DNA from 2 places in the Streptomyces sp. NPDC021224 genome. Region 1 is predicted to be linked to the other one. Evidence: predicted binding sites of a transcription regulator. Region 1 holds the regulator's gene; the other holds the start of a gene.
The links. Region 1 encodes HrcA, which represses chaperone genes, less so after heat shock. Its sites were predicted from a motif close to TTNGCACTCNGNNNNNCNGAGTGCNAA; they were not measured.

Region 1 (5,211 bases):
AGTCCGACGACGACTGGCGCGCGTCCCTGGACGCGGCGATCGGCGCGGGCCCCGACCACGTCTCCGCGTACGCCCTGATCGTCGAGGACGGTACGCGGCTGGCCTCGCGCATCCGCCGCGGCGAGGTGCCGATGACGGACGACGACGAGCACGCGGACCGCTACCTGATCGCCGAGGAGCGGCTCGCCGCGGCGGGCTACTCCTGGTACGAGGTCTCCAACTGGGCGACCGAGGACGCGGCCCGGTGCCGCCACAACGAGCTGTACTGGACCGGCGCGGACTGGTGGGGCGCGGGCCCCGGCGCGCACAGCCACGTCGGCGGTGTGCGCTGGTGGAACGTGAAGCACCCCGGCGCGTACGCCCAGGCCCTCGCCGAAGCCCGTACGCCCGGCGCGGGCCGCGAGATCCTGAGCGCCGAGGACCGCCGCGTCGAGCGCGTCCTCCTGGAACTGCGGCTGGCGGCGGGCTGCCCGCTGGACGTCCTGACCGAGGCGGGCGCCGCCGCGGCCGCCCGCGCGGTAAGGGACGGCCTCCTGGCGCCCGCCCCTTACGCCGCCGGCCGCGCGGTCCTGACGCTCAAGGGCCGCCTGCTGGCCGACGCGGTGGTCCGCGACCTGACGGACTAGCCCGGCGGGACTTACGGGACGGTCACGAAGTCGATCAGCCGCTCCACCGCGCCCAGCAGCTCGGGCCGCAGGTCCTTGTACGAGTGCACGCCCTCCAGGATGCGGGCCCACGCCTCGCCCGTGCTCATGCGCCAGCCGAGCGCGTCGCAGACCCCGGTCTTCCAGTCCTGGCCGCGCGGCACGCGCGGCCACGCGGGGATGCCCACCGAGGAGGGCTTGACGGCTTCCCAGACGTCGACGAAGGGGTGGCCCACCACCAGCACGTCCGCCCCGGACACCTGCGCGGCGATGCGGGACTCCTTCGAGCCGGGCACGAGGTGGTCGACGAGGACGCCGAGCCGCGCGTCCGGCGCGGGGCCGAAGGCGGCGACCACGGACGGCAGGTCGTCGACGCCCTCCAGGAACTCCACCGCGACGCCCTCGACCCGCAGGTCGTGGCCCCACACCCGTTCCACCAGCTCGGCGTCGTGCTTGCCCTCGACGTAGATCCGCCCGGCGCGCGCCACCCGGGCCTTCGCGTCCGGCACCGCGATGGAGCCGGACGCGGACAGCAGCGGTCCGCGCGGCTTCGGCGCGCCCTGCGGGCGTACCAGCGTCACGGTGCGGCCGTCGATGAGGAAGCCGCGCGGCACCATCGGGAAGACCCGGTGCTTGCCGAAGCGGTCCTCCAGCGTGACGGTCAGGCCCTCCGCGGTCTTCTCGCAGCGCACCACCGCCCCGCAGAAGCCCGTCGTGGCCTCCTCGACCACGAGGTCGGCGTCGGCCGGGACCTCGGGCACGGGGGCCGGCTTCTTCCAGGGCGGGGTGAGATCGCCGTCGTACGTCCTGCTGCGCATGCGGGCGATCGTAACGAGCCCGGGTCAGCTCCCGGCGGCGAACCGCTCGGCGAGCGCGTCCCGCTGGGCGCGGACGAAGCGCGCGTCGACCACGGCGCCGTGGCCGGGCACGTAGCGGCCGGTCTCGCCGCCGAGGGCGAGCAGCGCGTCCAGGGTGTCCGGCCAGCGGTCCGGGACGGCGTCGTCGTCCGCCTGGGGCTCGCCGGACTCCTCGACGAGATCGCCGCAGAAGACCACCGTGGGATCGCTCACGGTGCCGCCCGGGACCACCACGACCAGGTCGTGCGCGGTGTGCCCGGCGCCGGGGTGGACCAGCCGCACGACGCGTTCGCCCAGGTCGATGACGGTCTCGCCGGCGACGGGCCGGGTCGGCAGGGCGAGCGCGGCCGCCGCCTCCGCGGCCTCGGCCGGATCGGTGCCGTACGCGACGGCGCAGGCGCGCAGCGCGTCCCGTTCCGCCCGCAGCCGGGCGCCGAGCGCGCGGTGCGCGTAGATCTCGGCGCCGGGGAAGGCGGCGGTGCCCAGGACGTGGTCGAAGTGGCCGTGCGTGAGGGCGATGTGCGTCACATCGCGCCCGGTGAGCGCGGCGACCTGCGCGCGCAGCTCGGCGCCCTCGCGCAGCGTCGAGCCGGTGTCCACCAGCAGCACCGCGTCGGCGCCCACGACCAGGCCGATCGTGACGTCGAGATGCGGCAGCCGGCGCCGGGCGACCCCGGGGGCGAGCTGCTCCCACGACGTACCACCCGTACCGCCCGAACCGCCCGTACCCGGACCCTCCGTACCGTCCACAGATTCCACGGGGGTGACCGTATCGCCGCCGCGGGGCCGTCCGCCGCCGCCTCCCCGGACCCGGTGCGCCGCGCACCCTTGCCGAGCCCTTGCTGCCTCGCCGTACACTGGCTCCGGGGAAGCTGGCACTCGAAACGGCGGAGTGCCAGGGCCCGCCAGGGTGACGGACACGGCACGAGAACGAGCGGCTGGAGGTGCGCGATGCTGAGCGAACGCAGACTCGAGGTCCTGCGCGCCATCGTCCAGGACTACGTCGGCACCGAGGAGCCGGTCGGTTCCAAGGCGCTCACGGAGCGCCACAACCTCGGCGTCTCGCCCGCCACCGTGCGCAACGACATGGCGGTGCTGGAGGACGAGGGCTACATCGCCCAGCCGCACACCAGCGCAGGCCGCATCCCCACCGACAAGGGCTACCGGCTCTTCGTCGACAAGATGGCCGGCGTCAAGCCGCTGTCGTCCGCCGAGCGCCGCGCGATCCAGAACTTCCTGGAGGGCGCGGTCGACCTCGACGACGTCGTGGCCCGCACCGTACGGCTGCTGGCACAGCTCACCCGGCAGGTCGCCGTCGTGCAGTACCCGTCGCTGACCCGCTCCGCGGTCCGGCACGTCGAACTGCTCGCGCTCGCGCCCGCCCGGCTCATGCTCGTGCTCATCACCGACACCGGCCGGGTCGAGCAGCGCCTCGTCGACTGCGCGGCCCCGGTCACCGAGACCGTGCTCGCGGATCTGCGGGCGCGGCTCAACAGCCGGGTCGTCGGCCGCCGTTTCGCCGACGTCCCCCCGCTGGTGGCGGACCTGCCGGAGAGCTTCGAGGCCGACGACCGGCCCGCCGTCGCCGGAGTCCTGTCCACCCTGCTGGAAACGCTCGTCGAGCGTCCAGAAGAGCGCATCATGCTGGGCGGCGCGGCGAACCTCACCCGGTTCAACCACGACTTCCCGCTCACGATCAGACCCGTGCTCGAAGCACTGGAAGAGCAGATGGTGCTGCTGAAACTGCTCGGCGAGGCCACCGACTCCGCGATGACCGTGCGGATCGGGCATGAGAATTTTCACGAGGGCCTCAATTCCACCTCGGTCGTGGCCGTCGGCTACGGTTCCGGCGACGAGGCAGTCGCCAAACTCGGCGTGGTCGGACCGACCCGCATGGACTACCCCGGAACGATGGGAGCGGTACGCGCAGTGGCACGTTACGTCGGACAGATCCTGGCGGAGTCGTAAGTGGCCACGGACTACTACGCCGTCCTGGGCGTACGCCGCGACGCAGGTCCCGATGAGATCAAGAAGGCATTCCGCCGACTTGCCCGGGAATTGCACCCTGACGTCAATCCGGACCCGAAGACGCAGGAGCGGTTCAAGGAGATCAACGCCGCCTACGAGGTGCTCTCCGACCCGCAGAAGAAGCAGGTCTACGACCTCGGGGGCGACCCGCTGTCCGCCACCGGCGGCGGCGCGGGCGGCGGCTTCGGCGGCGGATTCGGCAACTTCAGCGACATCATGGACGCGTTCTTCGGCCAGTCGTCGCAGCGCGGTCCGCGCTCGCGCGTCCGGCGCGGGCAGGACGCCATGATCCGGCTGGAGATCGACCTCGAAGAGGCCGCCTTCGGCACCACCAAGGACATCCAGGTCGACACCGCGGTCACCTGCGGCACCTGCAACGGCGAGGGCGCCGCGCCCGGCACCGCCGCGCAGACCTGCGACATGTGCCGCGGCCGCGGCGAGGTCTCCCAGGTCACCCGGTCCTTCCTCGGCCAGGTCATGACCTCCCGGCCCTGCCCGCAGTGCCAGGGCTTCGGCACCGTCGTGCCCACCCCCTGCCCCGAGTGCGCGGGCGACGGCCGGGTCCGCTCCCGCCGCACCCTCACCGTCAAGATCCCCGCGGGCGTCGACAACGGCACCCGCATCCAGCTCGCGGGCGAGGGCGAGGTCGGCCCCGGCGGCGGCCCCGCCGGCGACCTCTACGTCGAGATCCGCGAGACCCCGCACCCCGTCTTCCAGCGCCGCGGCGACGACCTGCACTGCACGGTCACCATCCCGATGACCGCGGCGGCGCTCGGCACGAAGTGCCCGCTGGAGACGCTGGACGGCCTGGAGGAGATCGACATCCGGCCCGGCACGCAGTCCGGCCAGTCGATCCCGCTCCACCAGCGCGGCATCACCCACCTGCGCGGCGGCGGCCGCGGCGACCTCGTCGTCCACGTCGAGGTCCTGACCCCGAGCAAGCTCGACGCGGAGCAGGAGGAGCTTTTGCGCCGCCTGGCGAAGGCGCGCGGGGAGGAACGCCCCACCGGGCAGTTCGCCCCCGGCCAGCAGGGGCTCTTCTCGCGCCTGAAGGACGCTTTCAACGGCCGCTGAGCGCGCGCCGCTCTCCCTCCACCCTGCGTGGGCCGGCAAGCGATCCCGCCGGGCGCGGAGGGCGGTGCCTTTGCCGCGCGGGCCGCATTTTTCGCCGGGCGCGGAGGGCGGTGCCTTTGCCGCGCCGGGCACGCGTTTTTCAGGGGCGCGGGGAACTGCGCGCTCAGCCCACCACCGGCCGGTGGTCCGGATCGGACCGAAGAGACCCTCTGGGTCGGTGACGACCCGCGCCCCGGTGGGGGCTTGTCGCGCAGTTCCCCGCGCCCCTAAAAACGGTTGCCCGGCGCGGCACGCGCGGCCTCCCCGCGAACCTGAAAACGGTTGCCCGGCGCGGCACGCGCCCCCCGAAAAACGGGTGCCCGGCGCAGCAGAGGGGCTCGTCCGGCGAGGACATAGGGTGAGCGCATGGCTGCGTCAAGGCTGCCGACATTCTCGGCACATCCGATCGTGCAGGCCCCGATGGCGGGCGGCGCGGCGAACCCTCGTCTCGCCGCGGCGGTAGCCGCGTCCGGCGGGGTCGGCTTCCTCGCGGCGGGCTACAAGACGCCCGAGGCGATGTACGAGGAGATCCGCCAGCTCCGCGACCAGAGCGCGCAGCCCTTCGGGGT
Region 2 (5,211 bases), on a different contig from region 1:
GGTCCCAGTCGGAGTCGGTGGTGGCGATCTCCGCCTTGATCTGGGAGACGCGGCCCTCGATCTCGGACTTGTCGCCGGCACCGTCGACGATGGTGGTCTCGTCCTTGGTGATGGTGGCGCGGCGGGCGGAGCCGAGCAGGTCCAGGCCGGCCTGGTCGAGCTTGAGGCCGACCTCCTCGGCGATGACGGTCGCACCGGTGAGGGTGGCGATGTCGCCGAGCATGGCCTTGCGGCGGTCACCGAAGCCGGGCGCCTTGACCGCGACGGCGTTGAACGTGCCGCGGATCTTGTTGACGACCAGGGTGGACAGGGCCTCGCCCTCGACGTCCTCGGCGATGATCAGCAGCGGCTTGGAGCCACCGGCCTGGATGACCTTCTCCAGCAGCGGCAGCAGGTCCTGGATCGAGGAGATCTTGCCCTGGTGGATGAGGATGTACGGGTCGTCGAGGACGGCCTCCATCCGCTCCTGGTCGGTGACGAAGTACGGCGAGAGGTAGCCCTTGTCGAAGGCCATGCCCTCGGTGAACTCCAGGTCCAGCCCGAAGGTGTTGGACTCCTCGACGGTGATGACACCGTCCTTGCCGACCTTGTCCATCGCCTCGGCGATCAGCTCGCCGACCTGCTTGTCCTGCGCGGACAGCGCGGCGACGGCGGCGATGTCGTCCTTGCCCTCGATCGCACGCGCGGTGGCCAGCAGCTCGTCGGAGACGGCCTTGACCGCGGCGTCGATGCCCTTCTTGAGGGCGGCCGGGGAGGCACCGGCGGCGACGTTGCGCAGGCCCTCGCGGACCAGCGCCTGGGCCAGCACGGTCGCGGTGGTGGTGCCGTCACCCGCGATGTCGTTGGTCTTGGTCGCCACCTCCTTGACGAGCTGGGCGCCCAGGTTCTCGTACGGGTCCTCCAGCTCGACCTCGCGGGCGATCGTCACACCGTCGTTGGTGATGGTCGGCGCGCCGAACTTCTTGTCGATGACGACATTGCGGCCCTTGGGGCCGATGGTCACCTTCACGGTGTCGGCGAGCTTGTTGACGCCGCGCTCCAGGGCGCGACGGGCGTCCTCGTCGAACTTCAGAATCTTGGCCATGCCTGCGAACTACCTCGTCTACTCGTCTAACACGTCGTCACGGACGAAAAGGACGGCGGAACAACCCCGCCCCGGGGACCCGGCCTCAAGGACACGGACACCCGGGGCGGGATCAAGGGCTTGTGCAGCCGGGACTTACTTCTCGACGATCGCGAGAACGTCGCGGGCCGAGAGGACGAGGTACTCCTCGCCGTTGTACTTCACCTCGGTGCCGCCGTACTTGCTGTACAGCACGACGTCGCCGACGGCGACGTCGAGGGGCAGCCGCTGGCCGTCCTCGAAGCGGCCCGGACCCACGGCCAGGACGACGCCCTCCTGGGGCTTCTCCTTGGCGGTGTCCGGGATGACCAGGCCGGAGGCCGTGGTCTGCTCGGCGTCGAGCGGCTGGACCACGATGCGGTCCTCAAGCGGCTTGATGGCAACCTTGGTGCTGGCGGTCGTCACGATCCGACCTCCCCCTTCAAAGGGCTCACGGGAGTGTCTGTCAGGGTCGGCGACCTGGTAGGCCCGTCGTCGCGGGTGCCGGACCTGCCTCGTCGCTGAGTTCTGGCACTCAGGCTCGCTGAGTGCCAGAAGTGAGCGTAGGCCGCTCTTAGCACTCGGTCAAGCGGAGTGCCAGCCGTGTGCGTGGCGGAGGAACGTACGACCGAGGATCGTTCAGCCGCGCTTGGGGTCGTAGCGGCGGCCCGCCGTCGTGGAGGCGGCGGCGAACAGCCGCGACGGGACGTGCCGGGCCAGCGCGACCGCGGCCTTGTAGCGGACGTCCGGGACGCTCACGACGCGGCCGCGGGCCAGGTCGCGCAGCGCGGCGGAGACCACCGCGTCCGCGTCGAGCCAGGCGAACCGCGGCAGCCGGCTCGCGTCCATGCCGGCCCGCTGGTGGAATTCGGTGCGGACGAAGCCCGGACACAGCGCGAGGAAGCGGATGCCGGAGCCGCGCAGGTCGAGGGCGGCGCCCTCGGTGAAGCGGACGACCCACGCCTTGCTCGCCGCGTACGTGCCGCGCGGCATGAACGCGGCGACCGACGACACGTTGATCACGAAGCCGCGCCCGCGCTCGCGCATGCCCTCGGTGGCGGCCGCGGTGAGCCGCAGCACCGCCTCGCAGTGCAGTGTGAGCATGCGCAGCTCGTCGCCGATCGGGGCGTCGGGGAAGCGCCCGCTCTGGCCGAAGCCCGCGTTGTTGACCAGGACGTCCACCGGCGGCAGGACGGGGCTGCGCAGCCGCTCCTCGACCGCAGCGATGCCGGCGTCCCCGGCGAGGTCGGCCTGCAGGATCTCGACGTCGACGCCGTAGCGCCCGCGCAGCTCCTCGGCGCGCTCGCCGAGCCGTACCGCGTCGCGCGCGACGAGCACCAGGCCGTGCCCGTCGGCGGCGAGCCGGCGGGCGAAGGCCGCGCCGATGCCGGCCGTCGCGCCCGTGATGAGGGAAGTCGTCATGCGGGCAGCGTACGGGGCCGCCCCCGCCCTCAGCCCAGGCGTTTGCGGACCGCCGCCAGATCCTCCGGCGGGAGCGCGTCGGCGTCCAGCAGGCGGGGCAGCAGCCCGGGTTCGGTGGTGAGGGCGCGGAAGGCGAGGCTCACCGTCACGGCGTGGTGGGCCGGGCGGTGGACGACCTCCAGCGCGTCGCCCGAGGCCAGCTCGCCCGGCTCGACGACCCGCAGGTACGGGCCGGGCCGCGCGTCCTGCGTGAAGCGCTTCATCCAGCCCTGCTCCCCGAGCCACCCGGCGAACGTCACGCACGGGATGCGCGGGCAGGACACCTCAAGCAGCGGCCCGCCGGGACCGCCGATGCGCCACCGCTCGCCGATCAGCGCCTCGTTGACGTCGTAGCCGGTGGTCGTCAGGTTCTCCCCGAAGGAACCGCTGGGCAGGGCGCGGCCGAACACCGCCGCCCAGCGGTCGAGGTCCTCGCGTGCGAAGCAGTAGACGGCCTGGTGGGTGCCGCCGTGGTGCTTGACGTCGTACACCCGGTCCCCGGCCAGACCGACCGCGCCCGTGCCCTTGGGGCCCGGCGCGGTGACCGCGACCGGCCCGGTGACGGGCTGCTTGTCGATGCCGGTCGCCTCCAGCCCCTTCCAGGGGTTCGGCTGCGGCCGCCCGACGTTGACGCTCAGTACGTGCACGGGGTGTGCCTCCTCCGCCCGAGCGCGGGCGCGGTCGCGGGTGTGTGGGTACGGGTGCGGTGGGTGCCTACGCGGGCGCGGTGATCAGGTACGGGGTCGTCACGCTGAGCGCCGCGAAGCCGAGGCGCTGGAGGATCGGGCGGCTCTGGTCGGACGCGTCGACCTGGAGGTAGCCGTAGCCCGCGGCCTGCGCGAGCCGGGCGCGGTGGGCGACCAGTGCGCGGTAGATGCCCTTGCCGCGCCAGCGTTCGACGGTGCCGCCGCCCCACAGCCCGGCGAAGTCCGTGCCGGGGCAGAACTCCATCCGGGCCGCGCACACCGGCTCGTCGCCGGCCATCGCGACCACGATGCTCACGGTGTCGCCGCGCTCCGCGATCTGGTCGAGCATGCGGGCCCGCAGCCGTTCCGCGCTCGTACCGAAGGCCTGCTCGTGGACGGCCGCGGCCAGGTCCACGCCCGCGGTGTCGGTGACGGGCTCCAGCCGCACGCCCGCGGGCAGCGCGGCGCCCTCCGTGTGCGCGATGACCTCGGCGATGTCGCCGATCATGAGCGTCTCGGGCGGCTCGGGCGTGAAACCGGCCGCGCGCAGGCGCTCACCGAGGTCGGCGGGGCTGTCGTGCGCGTAGGTCTTCCACTCGAACTCCCGGTCCGCCGCCTCGGCGGTGCCCAGCCAGGCGAGCTGGGCGGCGATCGCGGCGTCCGCGGTCGCCTCGTCCAGGTCGGACCAGAGGACCCCGCACCATTCGTGGGGCCCGGCACCGACCTGCCGTACGACCCCGTCGAGGCGGTCGACCCGGGTGGTGGGGCTCTCCGGCGGGGCGTCGCGGCGCATCTGGCGGTCGAAGAGCGCGAGTACGTGGTTGTTGTCCATTGACGGCATTCCACCACCGCCGTCGTGGCAGGCCAACCGCATTTCCGGGCGACCGCCGCCGGCACGGGAGGGCCTCGCGGTCAGCTCGCGCCGGAGGTACGGCCGGTGCGGGAGGTGTGCCTGCGCTTGTCGGTGCGGGCCGCGGCGAAGCGCATCTCAGGGAGCCTGTTTTTTTCGGACGGATGCAGATGAATATGGAGGGATGCGGACGGATCCGGTCAGCCGGCCGCCGCCAGGACGAGGTCGACGTCGGCGGCGGTGTTGTAGAAGTGCGGCGCCAGCCGGACGTTCCCCGCGCGGGCGGCGAAGACGGCGCCCGCGGCGCGCAGCCGCTCCGTCACCGCGGCCGGCACCCCGGGCACGGCCACGATCGCGGACGGCCCCGGCACGGGGGAGTAGCCCAGTGCGGTGAAGCCGTCGCGCAGGCGCTGGGCGAGGGCGGTGTCGTGGGCGTGGACGCGGTCGATGCCCAGCTCCTCGACGAGGGAGAAGGACGCGGCGGCGGCGATGTGCGGCAGGTAGGCCGGGCGGGTGTCGAAGCGGTGCGCGCCCGGCGCGAGTTCGGTGATGGGGCCGTAGATGGCGTTGCGGTCGGCGGCGGCGTACCAGCCGGCGAAGGTCGGCGCGAGGGTGTCCTCGGCGCCGGGGCGGACGGTGAGGAAGGCGGCGCCGTGCGGGGCGCACAGCCACTTGTAGGTGTGGCAGACCACGTAGTCGTCCAGGGACGCGTCCAGCGGCAGCCAGCCCGCGGACTGTGTGGCGTCCACGAGCGTACGGGCGCCGTACGCGGCCGCCGCGGCGCGGATCGCGGGCAGGTCGGCGACCCGGCCGTCCGACGACTGCGCGGAGCTGACGGCGACCAGCGCGGTGCCCGGACGTACGGCCCCGGCCAGCTCCTCCAGCGGGACGAGCCGCAGTGTGATGTCGGGGCGGGCGGCGAAGGGGTGCACGAGGGCGCTGAAATCCCGCTCGTACGCGACGACTTCGGCGCCCGGCGGCAGGGCGGTGGCGATCAGGCCGACGCTGCCCGCGACCGACCCGGCGAGCGCGACCCGGTCGGCGGGCACGTGCGCGAGCCGGGCGAAGGCGGCGCGGGCCGCGGTGACCGCGGCCTCGAAGGTGTCGCTCCC

Region 2: a site for HrcA is predicted at 1,677-1,703, ahead of groES (co-chaperone GroES). Genes of this name have one in related genera too.

The regions. Positions count from the first base shown of each region.
Region 1 is NZ_JBIRPW010000005.1:418,015-423,225, forward strand. It holds gene hemW (radical SAM family heme chaperone HemW) at 1-626, shown strand, start outside; gene ACH4PY_RS16025 (DUF3097 domain-containing protein) at 638-1,462, opposite strand; gene ACH4PY_RS16030 (MBL fold metallo-hydrolase) at 1,487-2,251, opposite strand; gene hrcA (heat-inducible transcriptional repressor HrcA) at 2,453-3,469, shown strand; gene dnaJ (molecular chaperone DnaJ) at 3,470-4,603, shown strand; gene ACH4PY_RS16045 (nitronate monooxygenase) at 5,009-5,211, shown strand, end outside.
Region 2 is NZ_JBIRPW010000008.1:218,368-223,578, reverse strand. It holds gene groL (chaperonin GroEL) at 1-1,084, opposite strand, end outside; gene groES (co-chaperone GroES) at 1,220-1,528, opposite strand; gene ACH4PY_RS21890 (SDR family NAD(P)-dependent oxidoreductase) at 1,742-2,524, opposite strand; gene ACH4PY_RS21885 (MOSC domain-containing protein) at 2,554-3,210, opposite strand; gene ACH4PY_RS21880 (GNAT family N-acetyltransferase) at 3,278-4,081, opposite strand; gene ACH4PY_RS21875 (aminotransferase class V-fold PLP-dependent enzyme) at 4,300-5,211, opposite strand, start outside.